Regions from separate parts of the Streptomyces sp. SLBN-118 genome, predicted to be linked through region 3. Evidence: riboswitches for the same ligand, from Rfam matches in the RefSeq annotation. Region 3 holds a riboswitch; each other region holds the start of a gene.
The links. Region 3 has a riboswitch for cobalamin ahead of FBY35_RS11925 (ribonucleoside-diphosphate reductase subunit alpha). Riboswitches for the same ligand answer to the same signal wherever they lie in the genome.
Positions count from the first base shown of each region.

Region 1: linked by a shared signal. The riboswitch ahead of FBY35_RS25855 (cobalamin biosynthesis protein) and the one ahead of FBY35_RS11925 (ribonucleoside-diphosphate reductase subunit alpha) in region 3 are both predicted to bind cobalamin.
Region 2: linked by a shared signal. The riboswitch ahead of FBY35_RS28405 (prenyltransferase/squalene oxidase repeat-containing protein) and the one ahead of FBY35_RS11925 (ribonucleoside-diphosphate reductase subunit alpha) in region 3 are both predicted to bind cobalamin.

Region 1 covers NZ_VFNP01000002.1:1,579,152-1,585,959, forward strand. The annotation lists gene FBY35_RS25845 (inorganic phosphate transporter) at 1-671, shown strand, start outside; gene FBY35_RS25850 (hypothetical protein) at 684-905, shown strand; cobalamin riboswitch at 1,014-1,156, shown strand; gene FBY35_RS25855 (cobalamin biosynthesis protein) at 1,262-2,227, shown strand; gene FBY35_RS25860 (cobyric acid synthase) at 2,224-3,741, shown strand; gene cobN (cobaltochelatase subunit CobN) at 3,738-6,808, shown strand, end outside.
Region 2 covers NZ_VFNP01000002.1:2,138,795-2,145,602, reverse strand. The annotation lists gene FBY35_RS28425 (ECF transporter S component) at 1-307, opposite strand, end outside; gene FBY35_RS28420 (ABC transporter ATP-binding protein) at 271-1,968, opposite strand; gene FBY35_RS28415 (energy-coupling factor transporter transmembrane component T) at 1,965-3,179, opposite strand; gene FBY35_RS28410 (SCO2322 family protein) at 3,380-4,030, opposite strand; gene FBY35_RS28405 (prenyltransferase/squalene oxidase repeat-containing protein) at 4,030-5,247, opposite strand; cobalamin riboswitch at 5,359-5,493, opposite strand; gene FBY35_RS28400 (MBL fold metallo-hydrolase) at 5,581-6,618, opposite strand; gene FBY35_RS28395 (aldehyde dehydrogenase) at 6,726-6,808, shown strand, end outside.
Region 3 covers NZ_VFNP01000001.1:2,678,623-2,685,430, forward strand. The annotation lists gene FBY35_RS11910 ((Fe-S)-binding protein) at 1-890, shown strand, start outside; gene FBY35_RS11915 (hypothetical protein) at 899-1,528, shown strand; cobalamin riboswitch at 2,478-2,621, shown strand; gene FBY35_RS11925 (ribonucleoside-diphosphate reductase subunit alpha) at 2,749-5,115, shown strand; gene FBY35_RS11930 (ribonucleotide-diphosphate reductase subunit beta) at 5,115-6,146, shown strand; gene FBY35_RS11935 (hypothetical protein) at 6,216-6,599, opposite strand; gene FBY35_RS11940 (helix-turn-helix domain-containing protein) at 6,682-6,808, shown strand, end outside.

The sequences.
Region 1 (6,808 bases), on a different contig from region 3:
ACGCCCAGAAGACGATGGGCATCATCACGCTGGCGCTCATCGCCGGCGGAGTGCTCTCGCCCGGCTCCAACCCTCCGATGTGGGTCATCCTCTCCGCCGGTCTCGCGATCGCGATGGGCACCTACCTCGGCGGCTGGCGCATCATCCGCACCATGGGCAAGGGCCTGACCGACCTTCAGCCGCAGCAGGGCTTCGCCGCCCAGACAAGTGCGGCCAGCGTCATCCTCGCCTCCTCCAACCTCGGCTTCTCGCTGTCGACGACGCACTCGTGCTCCGGCGCCGTGATGGGCGCGGGCCTGGGCCGCAAGGGCGGCGTGGTCCGCTGGTCCACCGCCACCCGGATGTTCGTCGCCTGGGGCCTGACGCTGCCCGCCGCCGCTCTGGTCGCCGCGGGCTCGGAGTTCGTGACCAAGCAGGGCGACTGGGGTGTCGCGGTCGTCGCGGCCTTCCTGATCGGCGCCTGCGCCGCGATCTGGTTCGTCTCCCGCCGCCAGGTGGTCGACCACACCAACGTCAATGACACGGACGCCGAACCCGCGGGCGTCGTGACCGCGGCCATCGCGGCCGTCGCCCCGCCGCCGGCGGGCACGCCCGCGCAGGACATGAAGACGACCATCCCGGCTCCGGCCCCCGCCTCCGGCTCCGAGCCGACGCGTCCGGCCACGGTGTAAGGACAGAACAGCATGAAAATCGACTGGGCAGCACTCGGCTCCGTCTTCGGCGTGAGCCTGGTCGCCACCGTCGCCCTGGTGGCTCTGTTCACCCTGGGCGTGGTGGGCCTGACCAGGCAGGAGTCCGCGGCCGCGAGCGGCGGCTCCGCGGTCCTGGCGCGCACCGGGGCGTACGCGTGCTTCGCGCTCTGCGCGGCAGCCGTGGCGTACGGGATCTACCTGATCGTCACCTGACAGCCGCTTCAGACACCTCGGGTCCGGGCCGGGTCACCCCATCGGGTGACCCGGCCCGCGTGTGTGCCCCAACACACTCTCCCCGTGCAGGTCAAAGGCCAGTTGACGGCCCTTCTCGCAGCGTGGTGGACTGCCGGGGCCATCTACGGCGGCAGAAGAGGAAGCCGGTGCGAATCCGGCGCGGTCCCGCCACTGTCACGGGGGAGCACTCCCCCGGAAGCCAGGAACTCTCACCGCCGGTCACGTCGAACCAGGGCGCGGACACCCTGAGTGAGGACATATCGCCATGCGCGGCTGCGGTTCGGTCCCTGCTGTGAGTACGAGGTTCCTGCGAGGCGGAACGACGGGCTGAACCGATGCGTGCCGACCGTCGATTCGTGTACGGCGCCACCGCCGGCCTGGCCGGTGACCTGCTTCTGGGCGATCCCCGCCGAGGGCATCCGGTCGCCGCGTTCGGGCGGGCCGCGGGTGGTGTCGAGGGTGTGCTGTGGCGTGACCACCGGGGGTGGGGCGCGCTGCACACCGTGGTGTGCGCCGGAGGCGCTGCCGCTGCCGCCGCACTGCTGAGCCGTGGACTGCGGGGCCGCTCGGCCGCGTCGGTCGCGCTGACCGCCGCCACCACCTGGGCCGTCGTCGGCGGCACGTCCCTGGGCCGGGAGGCACGGGCCATCGGTGGCGCGCTGGCCGCCGGGGACGTGGACGTGGCCCGGGAGCGGTTGCCGCATCTGTGCGGGCGCGATCCGCAGGCCCTGAACGAGCAGCAGATCGCGCGCGCCGTCGTCGAATCCGTTGCCGAGAACACCTCCGACGCCGTGGTGGGCGCGCTTGTGTGGGGAGCGCTCGCGGGCGTGCCCGGCCTGGTCGGCTTCCGGGCGGTCAACACGCTGGACGCGATGGTCGGGCACAAGTCACCCCGGTACCGGCGGTTCGGCTGGGCCTCGGCACGGCTCGACGATGTCGCGGGCTGGCCGGGCGCCAGGCTCACCGCGGCGCTGGCGGTGCTCGCGGGCGGGGACGCGCGCGGGGCCGCCCGCGCCTGGCGGGACGACGCGAAGAAGCACCCGAGCCCCAACGCTGGTCCCGTGGAGGCGGCTTTCGCCGGTGCGCTCGGGGTACGGCTCGGCGGAACGCTCTCCTACGGCGGACGCGTCGAGCACCGTCCCGTACTCAACGGCGACGGCCGCCCTGTGCAGTTCGGCGACATCGAACGCGCCGTACGGCTCTCGCGCCGCATCGGCTGGCTGACACTCGCCACCTGCGCGGCCGGGCGCCTCGCGGGGCATGCGCTGCGCGCGCGGCGCGCGGGAAAGGGGCGGGGATGAGCGGGCGCAGGGGCGGCGGACTGCTGGTCGCGGGAACCACGTCCGACGCCGGAAAGAGCGTCGTGACGGCGGGGATCTGCCGCTGGCTGGTGCGGCAGGGGGTGAAGGTCGCACCCTTCAAGGGGCAGAACATGTCGCTCAACTCGTTCGTCACGCGTGAGGGCGCGGAGATCGGGCGGGCGCAGGCCATGCAGGCGCAGGCGGCGCGCGTGGAGCCGAGCGCGCTGATGAACCCGGTGCTGCTCAAGCCCGGCAGCGACCGTTCGAGTCAGGTCGTGCTGATGGGCAGGCCGGTGGGTGAACTCAGCGCCCGTGGCTACCACGGGGGGCGGCAGGAGGCTCTGTTCGGGACCGTCGTGGAGTGCCTGGAGGAGCTGCGGGGCACGTATGAAGCTGTGATCTGCGAGGGGGCGGGCAGTCCTGCCGAGATCAATCTGCGGCGTACGGACATCGTGAACATGGGCATCGCACGGGCCGCTCGCCTTCCGGTGCTCGTGGTCGGAGACATCGACCGCGGCGGCGTCTTCGCCTCCTTCTTCGGTACCACGGCGCTGCTCGCCCCCGAGGACCAGGCGCTGATCGCGGGCTATCTGGTCAACAAGTTCCGGGGCGATGTGACGCTCCTCGAACCCGGCCTGGAGATGCTGCACGGGCTGACGGGGCGGCACACCTACGGCGTGCTGCCCTTCGCGCACGGCCTCGGTATCGACGAGGAGGACGGGCTGCGGGTCTCGTTGCGCGGCGCGGTACGGGAGTCGGTGGTCGCGCCGCCCGTCGGCGAGGACGTGCTGCGCGTCGCCGTGTGCGCCGTACCGCTGATGTCGAACTTCACGGACGTGGACGCGCTCGCCGCGGAACCCGGCGTCGTCGTGCGCTTCGTGGACCGGGCCGAGGAGCTGGCCGACGCCGATCTGGCGGTCGTGCCGGGCACGAGGGGCACGGTCAAGGCGCTCGGCTGGCTGCGTGAGCGCGGTCTCGCGGACGCGTTGGCACGCCGGGCCGCCGAGGGGCGGCCGGTGCTCGGCATCTGCGGCGGCTTCCAGATGCTGGGCGAGCTCATCGAGGACGACGTGGAGTCGCGCGCGGGCACCGTCGACGGCCTCGACCTGCTGCCGGTACGGGTGCGTTTCGCCCGGGACAAGACCCTCGCACGGCCCGTGGGCGCGGCGCTCGGCGAGAGTGTCGAGGGATACGAGATCCATCACGGGGTCGCCGAAGTGCTGGGCGGAGAGCCCTTCTTGGACGGCTGCCGTGTCGGACCCGTGTGGGGCACTCACTGGCACGGCTCGCTGGAGAGCGACGGCTTCAGGCGCGCCTTTCTGCGGGAGGTGGCAGCGGCCTCGGGACGGCGTTTCGTACCGGCGCCGGACACCAGCTTCGGGGTCCTGCGCGAGGAGCAGCTCGACCGCCTCGGCGACCTGATCGAAGAACACGCGGACACGGACGCGCTGTTGCGGCTCATCGAGTCGGGCGCTCCGTCGGGACTGCCCTTCATTCCACCGGGAGCGCCATGAGCACCGTGCTGTTGCTGTCCACGGCCGACACCGATCTGCTGGCGGCCCGGGCCTCCGGGGCGCCGTACCGGATCGGCAACCCCACCCGCGTCGACGTGGCGGCGGAACTGCCCGCGCTGATCGTGGGCGCCGACATCGCCGTCGTGCGTCTCCTCGGCGGGAAGCGGACCTGGGAGGACGGTCTCGCGGCGCTGCGTGCCGCCCGGATCCCGACGGTCCTGCTGGGCGGTGAGGCCGCTGCGGACGCGGAGTTGATGGCCGAGTCCACGGTGCACGCGGGTGCGGTGACGCAGGCGCTGCGCTATCTGGTCGAGGGCGGTCCGGGCAACCTCGCCGAGCTGGCCCGCTTCCTCCTTCTGGACGTGCTGCGGGCGGGGCACGGTCGTGCTCAGGGCGCCCAGAACAGGCACAGCGCGGAGCCGCGGAAGATGCCCGAGTGGGGCGTGCACGGCACGCGCGCGCACGTCGAGGGCCGGCCGACCGTGGGCGTGCTCTTCTACCGGGCCCACCAGCTCTCCGGGAACACGGCCTTCGTCGACACACTCTGCGACCGCATCGAGGCGCGGGGCGCCAACGCCCTTCCCGTGTACTGCGGTTCGCTGCGCGGCGCCGAGGCCGGTCTGTACGAGCTCCTCGCCGGGGCCGACTCGCTCGTCGCCACCGTGCTCGCCGCCGGCGGCACGCGAGCGAGCGACGCCAGTGCGGGCGGCGACGACGAGGCCTGGGACATCGGGGCGCTCGCCGGGCTGGACATCCCTGTGCTCCAGGGGCTGTGCCTGACGTCCTCGCGGGCGGTCTGGGAGGCGTCGGACGCGGCGCTGTCCCCGATGGACGCGGCGATGCAGGTGGCCATCCCGGAGTTCGACGGGCGGCTGATCACGGTCCCGTTCTCCTTCAAGGAGCAGGGCCCCGACGAGGTGCCGGTGTATGTCGCCGACCCCGAGCGGGCCGGGCGCGTCGCCGGAATCGCCGTACGCCACGCCCGGTTGAGGCACCGGCCGAACGCCGAGAAGAAGCTGGCTCTCGTCTTCACCGCCTACCCCACCAAGCACTCACGCGTCGGCAATGCGGTGGGCCTGGACACACCGGCCTCGGCGGTACGGGTCCTGGACGCCCTGCGCGACGCCGGTTACGCCGTCGAAGGCCACCCGGACAACGGCGACGAGCTGATCCACCGGCTCATCAACGCCGGTGGCCACGACGTCGAGTGGCTGACCGACGAGCAGTTGGCGGCCGCCCCCGCGCGCGTGCCGCTCGCCGACTACCGGGCCTGGTTCGAGACCCTGGCTCCGGGGCTGCGCGAGGCCATGCCGGAGCACTGGGGTGAGCCGCCCGGCTCGCTCTACGTCGACGGCGACGACATCGTGCTGGCCTCGCTCCGGTTCGGCAATGTCGTGGTCATGATCCAGCCGCCGCGTGGCTTCGGTGAGAACCCGATCGCCATCTACCACGACCCGGACATGCCGCCCTCGCACCACTACCTGGCCGCGTACCGCTGGCTGGAGAACTCGTTCGGCGCGGACGCCGTCGTGCACATGGGCAAGCACGGCACCCTGGAGTGGCTGCCGGGCAAGGGACTGGGCCTGTCGGCGGGCTGTGGCCCGGACGCCGTGCTGGGCGAACTGCCGCTGATCTACCCCTTCATCGTCAACGACCCGGGCGAGGGCACTCAGGCCAAGCGCCGCGGCCACGCCACCGTTGTGGACCATCTCGTGCCGCCGATGGCGCGCGCGGACACCTACGGCGATCTGGCAAAGCTCGAACAGCTCCTCGACGAGTACGCTCTCGTGTCCGATCTCGATCCGGCGAAGGCCCCGGCGGTACGGGCTCAGATCTGGACACTCGTGAAGGCCGCCGAACTCCACCACGACCTGCACGTCGACGAACAGCCGGACGACGGCGACTTCGACGAGTTCGTCATGCACATCGACGGCTACCTCTGCGAGATCAAGGACGTCCAGATCAGGGACGGCCTGCACATCCTGGGCGGCGGCCCAACGGCGCAGGCCCGGGTCAACCTCGTCCTGGCCGTGCTGCGTGCCTCCCAGGTGTGGGGCGGGCAGGCCGACGCGCTGCCGGGGCTGAGGGCCGCGCTCGCCGAGCACTTCGGGCTCACCGAGAAGGATCTGCTCGCCGAGCCGGGCGCGCCCGTGAAGGTCCCGGCGGAGCTGACCGCGCTGGCCGAGGGGCCGGCCCGGACCGGCGCCGACGCGATCGATCTGCTGGAGCAGCTGTGCCGGCGGCTCGCCGAGGGCATGGAGGAGCGCGGCTGGGCCACGGCGCACTGTGCGGCTCTGGTGCACGACACGCTCGGCACCGAACTCCCCGCGGCCGTAGCCGTGCTGGGCTTCGCCTGCGAGGAGGTCGTGCCGCGCCTGGTCCGTACGACCGACGAGATCAGCAATATCCTGCGGGCGCTGAACGGAGGCCATGTGCCCGCCGGGCCCTCCGGCTCACCGACGCGCGGCCTGGTCAACGTCCTGCCGACCGGCCGCAACTTCTACTCCGTCGACCCCAAGGCGATCCCGTCCCGGCTGTCCTGGGAGGTCGGCCAGGCGCTCGCCGACTCGCTGGTGGCGCGCTGTCTGACCGACACCGGCGCCTACCCGAAGTCGGTGGGCCTGACGGTGTGGGGCACCTCGGCGATGCGTACCCAGGGCGACGACATCGCCGAGATCCTGGCCCTGCTCGGCTGCCGTCCGGTCTGGGACGACGCGTCCCGGCGCGTGACCGGCTTCGAGGTGGTGCCCCTGCGGGAGCTCGCGCGGCCGCGCATCGATGTGACGGTCCGCATCTCCGGATTCTTCCGGGACGCCTTCCCGCATGTGGTGGGGCTGATCGACGACGCCGTACGGGCGGTGGCCGAGCTCGACGAACCCGCCGAGTCCAACTACGTACGGGCGCACACGGACGAGGACACGGCCCTGCACGGCGACCGGCGGCGGGCCACCGCGCGGATCTTCGGCTCCAAGCCGGGTGCCTATGGAGCGGGCCTGCTGCCGCTGATCGACGCACGGAACTGGCGCTTGGACGCGGACCTCGCGGAGGTGTACGCGGTGTGGGGCGG
Region 2 (6,808 bases), on a different contig from region 3:
CGCCCAGGGGCCGCAGCGCGGCGCCGACCGCCGCCAGCACGCCCAGCATCGCCACCGCCTTGGCGTCCATACCGGTGTCGGCGATGGTCGCCACGACGACCGCCACGAGCAGCGGCAGCAGCGCGGCGAAGAGCCACGGGGCGTCGGCGGAGTGGGCCAGCCCGGAATCGGCGTCGGCGAGCAGCGGCCAGCCGAAGGCGATCACACCGATACCGCCGATCAGGGCGAGGGCGGCGACGGAACGCGGGCCGAGCCTGATCGCGGGGGCGCTCACAGGGCCTCCTCGACCTGGGTGACGGTCAGCCACGGCTGAGGAGCCAGAATCTTGGCGACCTGCGGCGCGAAGGCGGGCGAGGACACGACGACATCGGCGGTCGGGCCGTCCGCCACGACCTCGCCGTCGGCCAGGATCACCACGCGGTGCGCGAGCTCGGCGGCCAGCTCCACGTCATGGGTGGCCAGGACGATGGCGTGGCCCTCGGCGGCGAGGCCCTTCAGCACGGCGACCAGACGAGCCTTCGCCGCGTAGTCCAGGCCACGGGTCGGCTCGTCGAGCAACAGCAGTGGGGGCCTGCCGGTCAGGACGACGGCCAGCGCGAGCGCGAGGCGCTGCCCCTCGGACAGGTCGCGGGGGTGGGCGGCGTCCGCCACACCGGGAAGCAACTCACCCACCAGGTCACGGCAGGTGCCGGGCGCCGCGCCCGCGTCCGCGTCTGCGGCCGCACACTCGGCGCCCACGGTGTCCGCGTACAGCAGATCGCGCGGCTCCTGCGGTACGAGACCGACGCGGCGGACCATCTCGCGCGGGTGGGTGCGGTGGGGCGTGTGCCCGCCGACCAGGACGGTGCCGGAGGTGGGCTCGATCATGCCGACGAGGGCGGCGAGGAGAGTGGACTTCCCTGCGCCGTTGCGTCCCATGAGCGCGACGGCCTCGCCTGAGCCGACGGTGAGACCGACATCACGCAGAGCTTCGACTCGGTCACGGCGGACGGTGAGGGCGGTGGCGTGCGCGAGCGGGCCGCCCCGGGTGCCCTCAGGGGCCGGCCGGGAAATCCAGGCCCTTGGGCGCTTGAGAAGCGGGATTCGGGGCCGAGCCCCGGCCGGGTCTGGGGCGGAGCCACGGCTACGGGGAGGGGCGGGGCGAGGGAATGAACCCTCCAGGCGCTCCCGCAGGCCCGCCGCCCGCCGCCTCGCATCCCGTACCGACAACGGCAGCGGATCCCACCCCGCCAGGCGGCCCAGGCCCACCACCGGGGGGTGGACGGGGGAGACGGCCATGATGCCGGCCGGTGTCCCCACGACCGGTGCCTCGCCCGCCGCGGGCAGCAGGATGAGCTGGTCCGCGTACTGCACCACCCGCTCCAGCCGGTGCTCGGCCATCAGCACAGTCGTACCGAGGTCGTGGACGAGCCGCTGCAGCACCGCCAGCACCTCCTCCGCCGCCGCCGGGTCCAGCGCCGACGTCGGCTCGTCGAGGACCAGCACACTGGGATGCGGGGTCAGCACCGAGCCGATGGCGACCCGCTGCTGCTGGCCGCCGGACAGCGTCGCGATCGGCCGGCTGCGCAGTTCGGCCAGTCCGAGAAGGTCCAGCGTCTCCTCGACACGTCGGCGCATCACCTCCGGCGCGAGACCGAGCGACTCCATCCCGTAGGCCAGCTCGTCCTCGACCGTGTCGGTGACGAAGTGGGCGAGCGGGTCCTGGCCCACCGTGCCGACGAGGTCGGCGAGTTCGCGGGGCTTGTGGGTGCGGGTGTCGCGGCCGCCGACGGTGACGCGCCCGCGCAGTGTGCCGCCGGTGAAGTGCGGGACGAGCCCGGACACGGCGCCCAGAAGGGTCGACTTGCCGACGCCGGACGGGCCGACGAGCAGCACCAACTCGCCCTCGGGGACGGTCAGATCGACGCCCCGGACTGCCGGCGCGTCCGCGTCGCCGTAGGTCACCGACACATCTTCGAAGCGGATCACGGTTTCTCCTGCGAGAGCTGCGAGGGTTGCGCGGGGGCGGGAGCGACGAAGGCGGGCAGCAGGCCGATCATGATGCCCATCGCGGGCCACAGGGGGAGCGTGGGCGCGGTCAGCGGTACGACGCCGGGGTGCAGTGCCTCGGGGTCGTACGCGTTCGCCCGGATCATCAGCAACGCGACCGCCGCGCCGGAACCGGCGACCAGCCAGGCCCGCAGCCCCCAGCGGTCGGGGCGGTAGCGGGTGCGTACGGAACGGCGGCCGCCGAGCCAGAGGCCACCCGCCGCCGCCGCGAGCCCTGCGACCAGCAGGGGCACCCCGTAGGCGAGGCTCGTCGGGTCGAGCAAGCCGTACGAACCGGCACAGACGCCGAGGAGTCCGCCGAGGGTGAGGGCGGTGGTGGTGTGCCGGACGGCGGGCGGAACCTGGGCACTGCGCCCGTATCCGCGCGCGTCCATCGACGCGGCGACGGCGACGGAGCGCTCCAGCGCGCCCTCCAGGACGGGCAGCCCGATCTGAACGAGTGCCTTGATGCCGCCGGTGGGGCGTCCGCGCAGTCGGCGGGCGGTGCGCAGGCGCACGATGTCGGCGACCATGTTCGGCGCGAAGGTCATGGCGACGACGACGGCGACACCGGCCTCGTACAGCGCGCCCGGAAGGGACTTGAGGAGGCGCGCGGGGTTGGCGAGGGCGTTGGCCGCGCCGACGCAGATGAGGAGGGTGGCGAGCTTCGCGCCGTCGTACAGCGCGAAGACCAGCTGCTCCGCCGAGACCCGGCCGCCGACGCGGATGCCCTTCGCCCAGTCGGGGAGGGGGACTTCGGGCAGGGTGAGGAGGGTGTGCGTACCGGGGATCGGCGATCCGAGGACGACGGAGAACAGGACGCGGACGGCGATGACGACAAGGCCGAGCTTGACGAAGGCGCCGTAGGAGCGGGCCCAGGGCGCGTCGGTACGGCGCGCGGCGACGACGTATCCGGCGACACCGACGATGAGCCCGAGGAGCAGCGGATTGGTGGTCCGCGACGCGGCGACGGCCAGCCCGAGGGCCCAGAGCCACCATGCCCCGGCATGCAGGGCGTTGCTGCGGTCGGCCTCGGGCGCGCGGAGCCTCGGCCGGCGGGGGTGGCGGGGTTCGGCGTCCGCGGTGCGGGCCGACCGTAGGGTGCGGGATCCGGGCCCCTTACGGGCTCGACTCCTCGGCGTCGGCGGCAATGAGGCGTCCGCGTTGAGTACCCGGTCTTGGCCGCCAATCGCCTGCGGGGACGACCCTTCACGGCCCCTTCCCCTGCCGTGGGGCTGCGTGCGCGGGGGTTCGCCCGCGAGACCCACTACCGGCAGCAACCACCAACGCCCCCTGGCAGACGTCCACCACGAACCCGGGTGCGAGCCCGGCCGCAGGCCGGGGGTCGTCGTCATCGCCTTCGGCGACGGGACTGCCACACCGCCGCCGCTCCCAGCGCTGCCACCGCCGCGATGCCCGCGACGACGCCGACCGACGGGCCGCCATCGTCCTTGCCGCCCGCCGAAGGCTTCGGTGATGCGGACGACTTCGGCTCGGACGGTGCGACCTGTTCGCCGCAGCCCGTCTTCGGGTAGCCCGAGATCGCGCACAGCAGCGCCTCGCTGTTGTAGCGCAGCGGCTTCGCCACCGACGCCAGCGCTTCCGCGCTCGTCGCGTCCTTCGGCACCTGCGCGCACGCCACCCTCAGCGTGTGCGGCGTCTCACCCGACGGGGCGTCCGCCGGGGTGCCGGAGTCGATGACGAGGGCGATCCGCTTGGCGTCCGCCTTCGCGGGCGTACCGGCGCAGATCGCCGCGAAGTCGGGCGCCCTGCGCGGCCGTGCCGAGTCCGCGCCGTCCTCGCTCACCGAGAAGCGGAAGCCGTTCACCGCGCCGTCCTCGGGCCGAGCCGTGGCCGGGCCCTCGGTGGCGTAGGTCCAGGTGTCGCCACTGCTCTGCCAGAACGACCAGTAGCGGTACCCGGCCGCCTGCGCCGGCCCCGCGCCCAGCACTGTCAGCGCGGCGCCGAGCGCGAGGACCAGGGAGAGAAGTCGCGTACGCATCAGCGCTGCTGGTTCTTCCGGCGGCCGCTGATCAGGATGCCGACGCCTATGCTCGCGACGAAGAAGACGCCGACGATCCACCAGGCAGACATGTCGGAGTCGGAGTCGGCGGCGGGGGCCTTCGTCTCGGCCACCGCGGCCTTCTGAGGCGCGGGGCCCGTCGCGTTCAGGCCCGCCACCAGGTCCGTACCCCCGAAGGTCTTCGGGTCCCCACCGGCCGCGTGAGCCGCGAAGATCAGCTGTGCGTACGCCGCCGGACCCGCGCCCTTCGCCCACGCCGCGGAGTTCTTTTCCAGCCACTGAAGCGGCTGCTTCGCCTGGTCGCCCAGGCCCTGCGCGCTGAGCGCCACGACCGCGTCCGCCGTGTTCCCGAAGTCCGGCTTCTCGGCAGGGTCCTCGGAGCCCGGCATCGGGGGAGTGTTGAGGTGGCCGGTCTTGGCGAGCGCGTTCGCCAGGTAGGCCGCGCCGTTGTGCGCGGCACCCTCGACCGTCGTCGACGACGTCTCGCAGACCGTCCCCTTCGCGTCCCTCGCGCCTGCGGTGGCGACGAACGTCATGCCGTGCGCCCCGAGGACCGCCGCCGCGGTCGAGTCCGCGACGATTCCCGGCTGCTTCGGCTGGTAGACGAACGCGCCGCCGTTCTTCCCGCCGCACGGCTGCGCGAACGTCAGCAGCGCGTCGTACGGGGTCTTGCCACCCTTCGACTTCACCCCTTCCGGCTTCTCGCCCGCCGCCGCCAGTGCGCCGATCACGATCGACGTGGAGTTCGCGTCGCTGGCCCCGCCGGGGTTGTAGCTCCAGCCGCCGTCCGCGTTCTGTACGGACTTCAGCCAGCCCACCGACTTCTTCACGGCGGCGTCCTGCCCGCCGAGCGCCGCGAGAGCCTGCACCGCGGCCGCGGTGGCGTTGGAGTCCAGCGGCAGCTTGGCGTCGCACGGCTTGGCCGTGTCCGCGCGGTACGAGGGGAAGGCCCCGCCGTCGCACTGCTGTCCGGTCAGCCAGTCGACCGCCTTCGCCGCGGGCCGCACGCCCACGGTGTCCTGCGCGAGCAGGGCGAGCGACTGCCGCCAGACGCCGTCATAGGTCGGGTCGCCGGTGCCGTACAGACCCGAGGGGACCGGGGGCGTCGGCGTCGGCGCCGCGACGGCAGCGGGGGCAGCGGCCACGCAGAGTACGGCGGATGCGGCGAGCGCGGCTGCGCTGCGGCGAACGGTCATGGCGGGCGGTGCCTCTCCACTGGGGAGCCGGGCACAGGCGCGCTCGGGCACCGGGGCTCCGGCTCCGTATTCCTCGACGGTGCCGGCCACCGGCGGGCTGCCGGTGGCGCGAGCCGGTCACACGTGTGTACGGGGCATTCCGACTCACCGCCTGCGACGGCGGCTCACGGTTGCGGGTCAGTGCCGGATTTGCACCGGCTTTCCCCCGTACGGGTGTGATGACGACGCGCTCACTGTACCCGGCGGTCACCAGCACCCGACGGGGCGCATCCCCCGGCGCACGGCCGCGCGGAAAGGTCCGCGGCGCGCGGCTGCCTGGTGCGACGACCCCGGTCAGACCGCCACGTACGAGGTGGGGGCACCGGCCGTCCGCACCTCGGCCCGTCCCAGCTTCACCAGCCTGCGCAGATGCGCCTCCGCCTCCGAGACCGCGATGTTCCGCGACCCGTACGGAATCCGGTCCCAGGGCCGATTCCACTCCATGCGCTCGGCGACCTGCCACGGGGTGAGCGGCTCGGCGAGCAGCGCGAGCAACCCGGCCAGACGCTCCTCGTGGTGGGCGAGCAATTCCCGTACGCGGGAGGCCGCGTCGGGGAAGGCGTACTGGTGCGCCGGGAGCACTTCGGCAGGGGCGAGGCGCCCGATGCGTTCCAGCGAGTCGAGATAGTCACCGAGCGGGTCGGCGACGGTGGCGTCGTCCGGGTCCTCGTACAGGCCGATGTGCGGGGTGATCTCGGGCAGCAGATGGTCGCCGGAGAACAGCCTGCCGTTCCCGGGCCGGTTCGCGGGATGGTCCTCCTCCAGGTGCAGGCAGACGTGTCCGGGCGTGTGCCCCGGCGTCCAGATCGCGCGTAGCCGTCGCCCCGCCAGATCGAGCAGCTCACCGGGCACGATCTCCCGGTCGGGCAGGGCGGCCCGCAGTCCGGGCAGCGTACGCATCCGCCCCGACGCGCGGGCCTCGCGCAGCGGGCGGGTGTGCTCGTCGGGCGCACCGGCTCTGGTGAGCTTGTCGGTCAAGTAGTCGAGCCAGACCTCGGGTTCGGCCTCGCGGATCCGCCGCACGACGGCACTGTCGGCGGCATGCATCGCGACCCAGGCCCCGGACGCCTCACGCACCTGCCCGGACAGTCCGTGGTGGTCGGGATGGTGATGGGTGATGACGACGCCGTGAACATCACCGACGCCGACCCCGAGGGAGCCGAGCCCGGCGACGAGGGTGTCCCAGGAGGCGGGGTCGTCCCAGCCGGTGTCGATGAGGACGGGTCCGCGGTCGGTGTCGAGGAGGTGGACGAGGGTGTGGCCGAGGGGGTTGTCGGGGATGGGCACCTCGATGGACCAGACGCCACCGCCGTGGTCGATCACCGGAGTCATGAGGCTCTCATCTCTCGTCGGCGGCAGGGCCATTGCTCACTATAACTAGAACTGGTATCAGTTCTGAAACTGCGTCAGAAGCGTCGGCCCCCCGGGAGGCAGCAGCCATGACCGAGCTTGTCGAACACGGAAAGCTGTTCATCGGCGGGGAGTTGACCGATCCCATCGGCGGCGACGCCATCGAGGTCGT
Region 3 (6,808 bases):
CCGCCGGAGTGGAATACGGGCAGATGCTGGAACAGTGGCGTGACCACCAGTGGCGCGGCCGCAACCGGCCCTGGATCGCACGCATCCTGATGGCGCTGGTCTCGCACCCCGGGCTGCTGCGGCTCCAGGCCCTCGTACGCCACGCCCGCGACGGCGGCAACCCCGCCGAGCAGTCCTCCCAGACCGCGACAGAACCCACATCCCTGATGCTCGGCTGCGTCGAACGAGGCCTGTACCCCAAGGTCTCCCGCGCCGTCCAGAAGCTGTGCCCCGAGATCACCGTTCCCTCCCGGCAGGGCTGCTGCGGCGCACTGCACGCCCACAACGGCGATTCCCGCACCGGCGAGGCACTGGCCCACGCCCTCGGCGAGCAACTCCCCGGCACCATCGTGACCACCGCCGGCGGATGCGCCGCCCACCTCGCCCACCACCTGGGCCGGGACCGGGTCCGGGAGCTGAGTGAATACCTCGACAGAGCCGGACACCGGCCCACCGGCCAGGTCGCGGTCGACGGGCGCAGGGCCAGGGCCACCCTCCAGGACTCCTGCCACCTGCGCAACGGACTCGGAGTGACCCGTCCGCCCCGGGACCTCATCGCCGCTGTCGCCGACTACGTCGAGCTGCCCGGCGCAGGCGAGTGCTGCGGAGCCGCCGGCACCTACGCGATGCTGCGGCCGTCCGACAGCCGCGCCCTACTGGACCCGAAACTCGACGCCCTGGACCGCATGGACGTGGACTACATCATCGCCGTCAATCCCGGCTGCCTGCGCCAGCTCCAGCAAGGACTGCGCCGCCGACGCTCCCGCGTCCGGGCCGTGCACCTCGCCGAGTTCCTCGCCATGGCGCGCGAACCCAAGCCCGCCGACGAGGCCGAGACCGGGAAGTCCTGAGGAAGCCGATGCCCACCGACTACGCCTGCCATGCCGCAACCGAACGCGCGGCACAGAGCCTCGGACGGCTGCGGGCCTTCCTCCAGGACGGCCCCCCGCACACACGAGCAGCGGACGACCCCGCCGGGCGGTCAGCGGGCGCGGCAGTACTGTTGGCCTTCCTCGACGGGCTCCACGCCGACCTCACGGGCACGCTGAGCGAATGGCACGCCGGCGTCGGCCACCGGGTCCGCAGAGCCCTCGGGCTACCCGCCACCGGGGCTGACAGTCCCGGCGACGGCCCCGTCCCGCCGCCGAGCGGCTGGGCCCTCGTGCAGGCCAAGGCCCACGAGGTACTCACCGTCCTGGCCGGCCCCTCTCGCGCCGGCCCCGCCCGACCAGGGGAGTTGCCGAGCCGGCTGAACCTGGTGGAGGACACGTTCGCAGGAGCACTGCGCGGAATGGCCGTCCCACCCGAAGCGTCGGTGGCATGCGCTGCTGAACTGGCGGCCGCCGCCGGTTCGCTGTTCGGGATCCGCCCCGCACCTTCCCCACCACCGCCTCCCCAGCCTCCGCCTCCCCCGCAGCCGCCCCGGCGCGCGCCGAGAGGCGTGTCCCTCCCGGCGCAACTGCCCGACTGGACGGGTGGCTTGCCATGAGTCCTCACTTCCTGCGCAGCCGGCGACCGGCCCGTACACCGGTTCCACGCCCGCGTACGGCAGAGGAGACCCACATGACGCCGGTGAACGGCGAGTTCCGGTCGGCGCGGACAGGCCGTGGTGCGGGCCGGGCAAGTGCTTGCGCGTCGAGTCCCGGCAAGGCCAGTGAGACCACGAAACTCAGCAGGGTGCGCCCCGCTTCACCTTGATCGGAGGTCAAGAGGAAGGGCAACTACTGAGGCTTGCCGACCGGGGCAGCGCTGGCCTTGCTGGAGCTGCATACAGCAGTGGCACGACACACCCAACGCGCACCGCAGACGAGAGTCACCGCCCAGGCCCCGTCTGGAGTAGACGGCCGCTGCGGAGACTTGCCTAACTTGCCAGAACCGCTTCTTAGCCCATTCACCTGTAACTTCACTTGACAAACCTAGATAACCACTGCGGCCCTTTGGCTGTGCGGGGGTTGTTTCCCCACCCCGCCCCTTCCCTCAACTGGGGCTCCGTCCCAGCCCCGCTCACATTCAGCTTGACTCTGTCGGGGATCTTGGAGTTTCGCGGTGCGGCAGCATGATCAACGGGCATGCTCGGGTGGTTCCGATGACCGATGCAGCTGTCGAGGTGCCCGTTGTCGCTCCGTCCTCGTTCCGGTGAGCAAGTCCCGCCTCTGACTGCGCAGATCGCGCGGGCGAGCAACCCGGGTGGTACGACGGCGATATGGGTGCGCGACCGGCTGGACGGACTGTGGTGTGACGAGGACTTCGCCGCCTGGTACCCACGTGACGGGCGTCCGGGTCTCTCCCCTGCCCAGTTCAGCCCGTCCGGCGTTTGAGGACATGCGGCCGAAGGTCGCATCCGGCGGGGTGGGCAGCAGCCCGCCGCAGGCACACCGCGTACCCCGCACCCCGCGCGCCGTAGCCGCCCCGACACAACATGTGGTGGGTGCGGCAACTCCCCGCCCCCACATGTATGCTCGTCCTCGCTGTCGCCGCAGGGGAATCCGGTGTGAATCCGGAACTGTCCCGCAACGGTGTGATGCGGTGCGCTTTGTCGCGCCCCACCAGTCCGAAGACCTGCCGACGGTGCATCCGGCTCGACCGAACCGGGTGCCGAGACGTCCGGGCCTCGCGGTTGGGCCGGTGGACGCGGTGAGCCGTTCCCTGTGACGCGCGCCCGTGCCGCCTTCCCCCGCCGGCCCAGAGCCGAGCGAGGGAGAGCACCACGTGACCATCGCGCCAGCCGATCCGGCTTCAGGCATCTGCGAGCAGGTGGCCGACGGCCCCGGGACCGCGCTTCTGCGGACCCTGACCGGGCTCACCGCCGATCTGCCGGACACCGACCCGGGCCGTGTCGCCGCCGCCGCGCTGCGCGGCCGGCACGCCGGTTCGGACGCGGCAGAGCTGCGGAGCCTGGCCACCGACGCGGCGGCGGGGCTGATCTCCGAGGACCCGGCCTACTCCCGGCTGGCGGCCCGTCTGCTGACCCGTCATATCGCCGACGAGGCAGCCGGACAGGGCGCGGTCTCCTTCTCGGCCTCGGTCGCGGTCGGCCACCGCGAGGGTCTGATCGCCGACCGCACGGCCGAGTTCGTGGCGCTGCACGCCGCCCGGCTGGACACGCTGATCGACCCGGACGCGGACGACCGCTTCGGCTATTTCGGGCTGCGCACCCTCTACAGCCGCTACCTCCTGCGGCATCCGATCACCCGTCAGGTGATCGAGACGCCGCAGTACTTCATGCTGCGCGTCGCCTCCGGCCTGGCCGCGGACAACTCCGTGCACGCCCTGGAGGAAGTTGCCGCGCTCTACCGGCTGATGAGCAGGCTCGACTACCTCCCCTCCTCGCCCACCCTCTTCAACTCCGGGACCCGTCACCCTCAGATGTCGTCCTGCTACCTGCTGGACTCTCCGCTGGACGAGCTGGACTCGATCTACGACCGCTACCACCAGGTCGCTCGCCTGTCCAAGCACGCGGGCGGCATCGGCCTGTCGTACTCCCGTATCCGTGCCCGCGGTTCGCTGATCCGCGGCACCAACGGGCACTCCAACGGCATCGTGCCGTTCCTGAAGACCCTCGACGCCTCGGTCGCCGCGGTGAACCAGGGAGGCCGGCGCAAGGGGGCCGCCGCGATCTACCTGGAGACCTGGCACGCGGACATCGAGGAGTTCCTGGAGCTGCGCGACAACACCGGTGAGGACGCGCGGCGTACGCACAACCTCAACCTCGCGCACTGGATCCCGGACGAGTTCATGCGCCGCGTCGAGGCCGACGCCGTCTGGTCGCTGTTCTCGCCCGCCGATGTGCCCGAGCTGGTCGACCTGTGGGGCGACGCGTTCGACGCCGCGTACCGAAGGGCGGAGGCCGACGGCCTGGCCCGCAAGGCCATCCCCGCCCGCGAGCTCTACGGCCGGATGATGCGTACGCTCGCCCAGACCGGCAACGGCTGGATGACCTTCAAGGACGCCTCCAACCGCACCGCCAACCAGACCGCCGAGCCGGGCCGGGTCGTGCACAGCTCGAACCTGTGCACCGAGATCCTCGAAGTCACCGACGACGGCGAGACGGCGGTCTGCAACCTCGGCTCGGTCAACCTGGGTTCGTTCGTCACGGGCGACGGCATCGACTGGGAGCGCCTCGACGAGACCGTCCGTACCGCCGTGACCTTCCTCGACCGGGTCGTCGACATCAACTTCTACCCGACCGAGCAGGCGGGCCGTTCCAACGCCAGGTGGCGTCCGGTCGGCCTCGGCGCGATGGGTCTGCAGGACGTCTTCTTCAAGCTGCGCCTGCCCTTCGACTCCCCCGAGGCGAAGGCGCTCTCCACAAGGATCGCCGAGCGGATCATGCTCGCCGCGTACGAGGCGTCCTGCGCGCTCGCCGAGCGCAACGGCCCGCTGCCCGCCTGGTCCGAGACCCGCGCGGCCCGTGGCGTCCTGCACCCCGACCACTACGACGTCGAGCTCAACTGGCCCGAGCGCTGGGACGCCCTGCGCGCGCGGGTGACGAAGAGCGGCATGCGCAACTCGCTCCTGCTTGCCATCGCACCGACCGCGACGATCGCCTCGATCGCGGGCGTGTACGAGTGCATCGAGCCCCAGGTCTCCAACCTGTTCAAGCGCGAGACGCTCAGCGGTGAGTTCCTCCAGGTCAACGCCTACCTCGTGGAGGAGCTGAAGCAGCTGGGCGTATGGGACGCGCAGACCCGCGAGGCGCTGCGCGAGTCCAGCGGCTCGGTGCAGGGCTTCAACTGGATCCCCGAAGACGTCCGCGCGCTGTACCGCACGGCGTGGGAGATCCCCCAGCGTGGCCTGATCGACATGGCCGCCGCCCGCACTCCGTTCCTGGACCAGTCGCAGTCGCTGAACCTGTTCCTGGAGACGCCGACCATCGGGAAGCTCAGCTCGATGTACGCGTACGCCTGGAAGCAGGGCCTGAAGACGACGTACTACCTGCGATCCCGCCCGGCGACCCGGATCGCCCGCGCCGCCCAGTCGCAGGCGGCCATCCCCGTGCAGCAGGCATCCGCGCCCGACGCCGACGCGATCGCCTGCTCCCTCGAAAACCCCGAGTCCTGCGAGGCCTGCCAGTAATGAGCACCACCGAGAACACGACTGTGCCTGACAAGAACCTGCTGGACCCGGGCTTCGAACTGACCCTGCGTCCGATGCGCTACCCGGACTTCTACGAGCGCTACCGCGACGCGATCAAGAACACCTGGACCGTCGAGGAGGTCGACCTCCACTCCGACGTCGCCGACCTCGGCAAGCTCACGCCGGGCGAGCAGCACATGATCGGCCGGCTGGTGGCATTCTTCGCGACCGGCGACTCGATCGTCTCCAACAACCTGGTGCTGACGCTCTACAAGCACATCAACTCCCCGGAGGCGCGGCTGTACTTGAGCCGCCAGCTCTTCGAGGAGGCCGTGCACGTCCAGTTCTATCTGACGCTGCTCGACACCTACCTCCCCGATCCGGATGACCGTGCGGCCGCGTTCGACGCGGTGGAGGAGATCCCCTCCATCCGCGAGAAGGCCCAGTTCTGCTTCAAGTGGATGGACTCGGTCGAGAAGATCGAACGGCTGGAGACGCAGGCCGACCGGCGGCGATTCCTGCTGAACCTGATCTGCTTCGCGGCCTGCATCGAGGGGCTGTTCTTCTACGGCGCGTTCGCGTACGTCTACTGGTTCCGCTCCCGCGGCCTGCTGCACGGCCTGGCCACCGGCACCAACTGGGTCTTCCGCGACGAGACCATGCACATGAACTTCGCCTTCGAGGTCGTGGACACGGTTCGCAAGGAGGAGCCCGGGCTCTTCGACGACCAACTCCAGCAGCAGGTCACCGACATGCTGAAGGAGGCGGTAGAGGCGGAGCTGCAGTTCGGCCGCGACCTGTGCGGCGACGGTCTGCCCGGCATGAACACCGAGTCGATGCGCGAATACCTGCAGTGCGTCGCCGACCAGCGGCTCACCAGGCTCGGCTTCGCCCCGGTCTACGGCTCGGAGAACCCGTTCTCCTTCATGGAGCTGCAGGGCGTCCAGGAGCTCACGAACTTCTTCGAGCGCCGTCCGTCCGCCTACCAGGTGGCGGTTGAGGGTTCGGTCGGCTTCGACGACGACTTTTAGGGTCTGTCGTTTGGAACAGCCCGGATCAGTGAGCGAACCCGGCAAGATCCGAACGACAGACCCCAGGCCTCAGTTCTGGGCCTCACAGGTCTCTCCCGTCACGGGGGGACGGGAGATGCGGCCGGGCGGCTGCAGGGGTGCATCCGCCCGGCCGTGGCGCACGAGCGTCCGCGACGGGACCGCTGTACGGACCCGCGAGCGGGCCGGCGCGCTGGCGAGCGGACTGACCGGCTCGCTGACTGGCGGACCGACCGGCTCACTGGCCGCGGAACGACGCCGGGCCTCACGCAGCTCGGCCTGCAGCAGCCTGGCCCGGCGCACATCCGCCCGGCCCAGCTCGGCCTCGCGCAGCTGGCGGTCGACGATCCGCTCCCTGGCCTGTCCCACCAGCGCGGGAAGAAGGATGAGCCCGAAGAGGGCGATTACGAAGAGGTAGTCGAGGAATGTGTTCATGCCGTCCACTGTCGTCCTCGCGCGCAAAGAAAGTCAGTGGCAGGACTGTCATGAAACATCGAATTGCTGCCACAATGGTTCCATGCTGAACAACGTGGCCGCCGTCCTCATGGAGGACGTGCATCCCTTCGAGCTCGGGGTCGTCAGCGAGATCTTCGGCCTCGACCGCAGCGACGACGGACTGCCCGTGTACGATTTCGCGGCGGTCT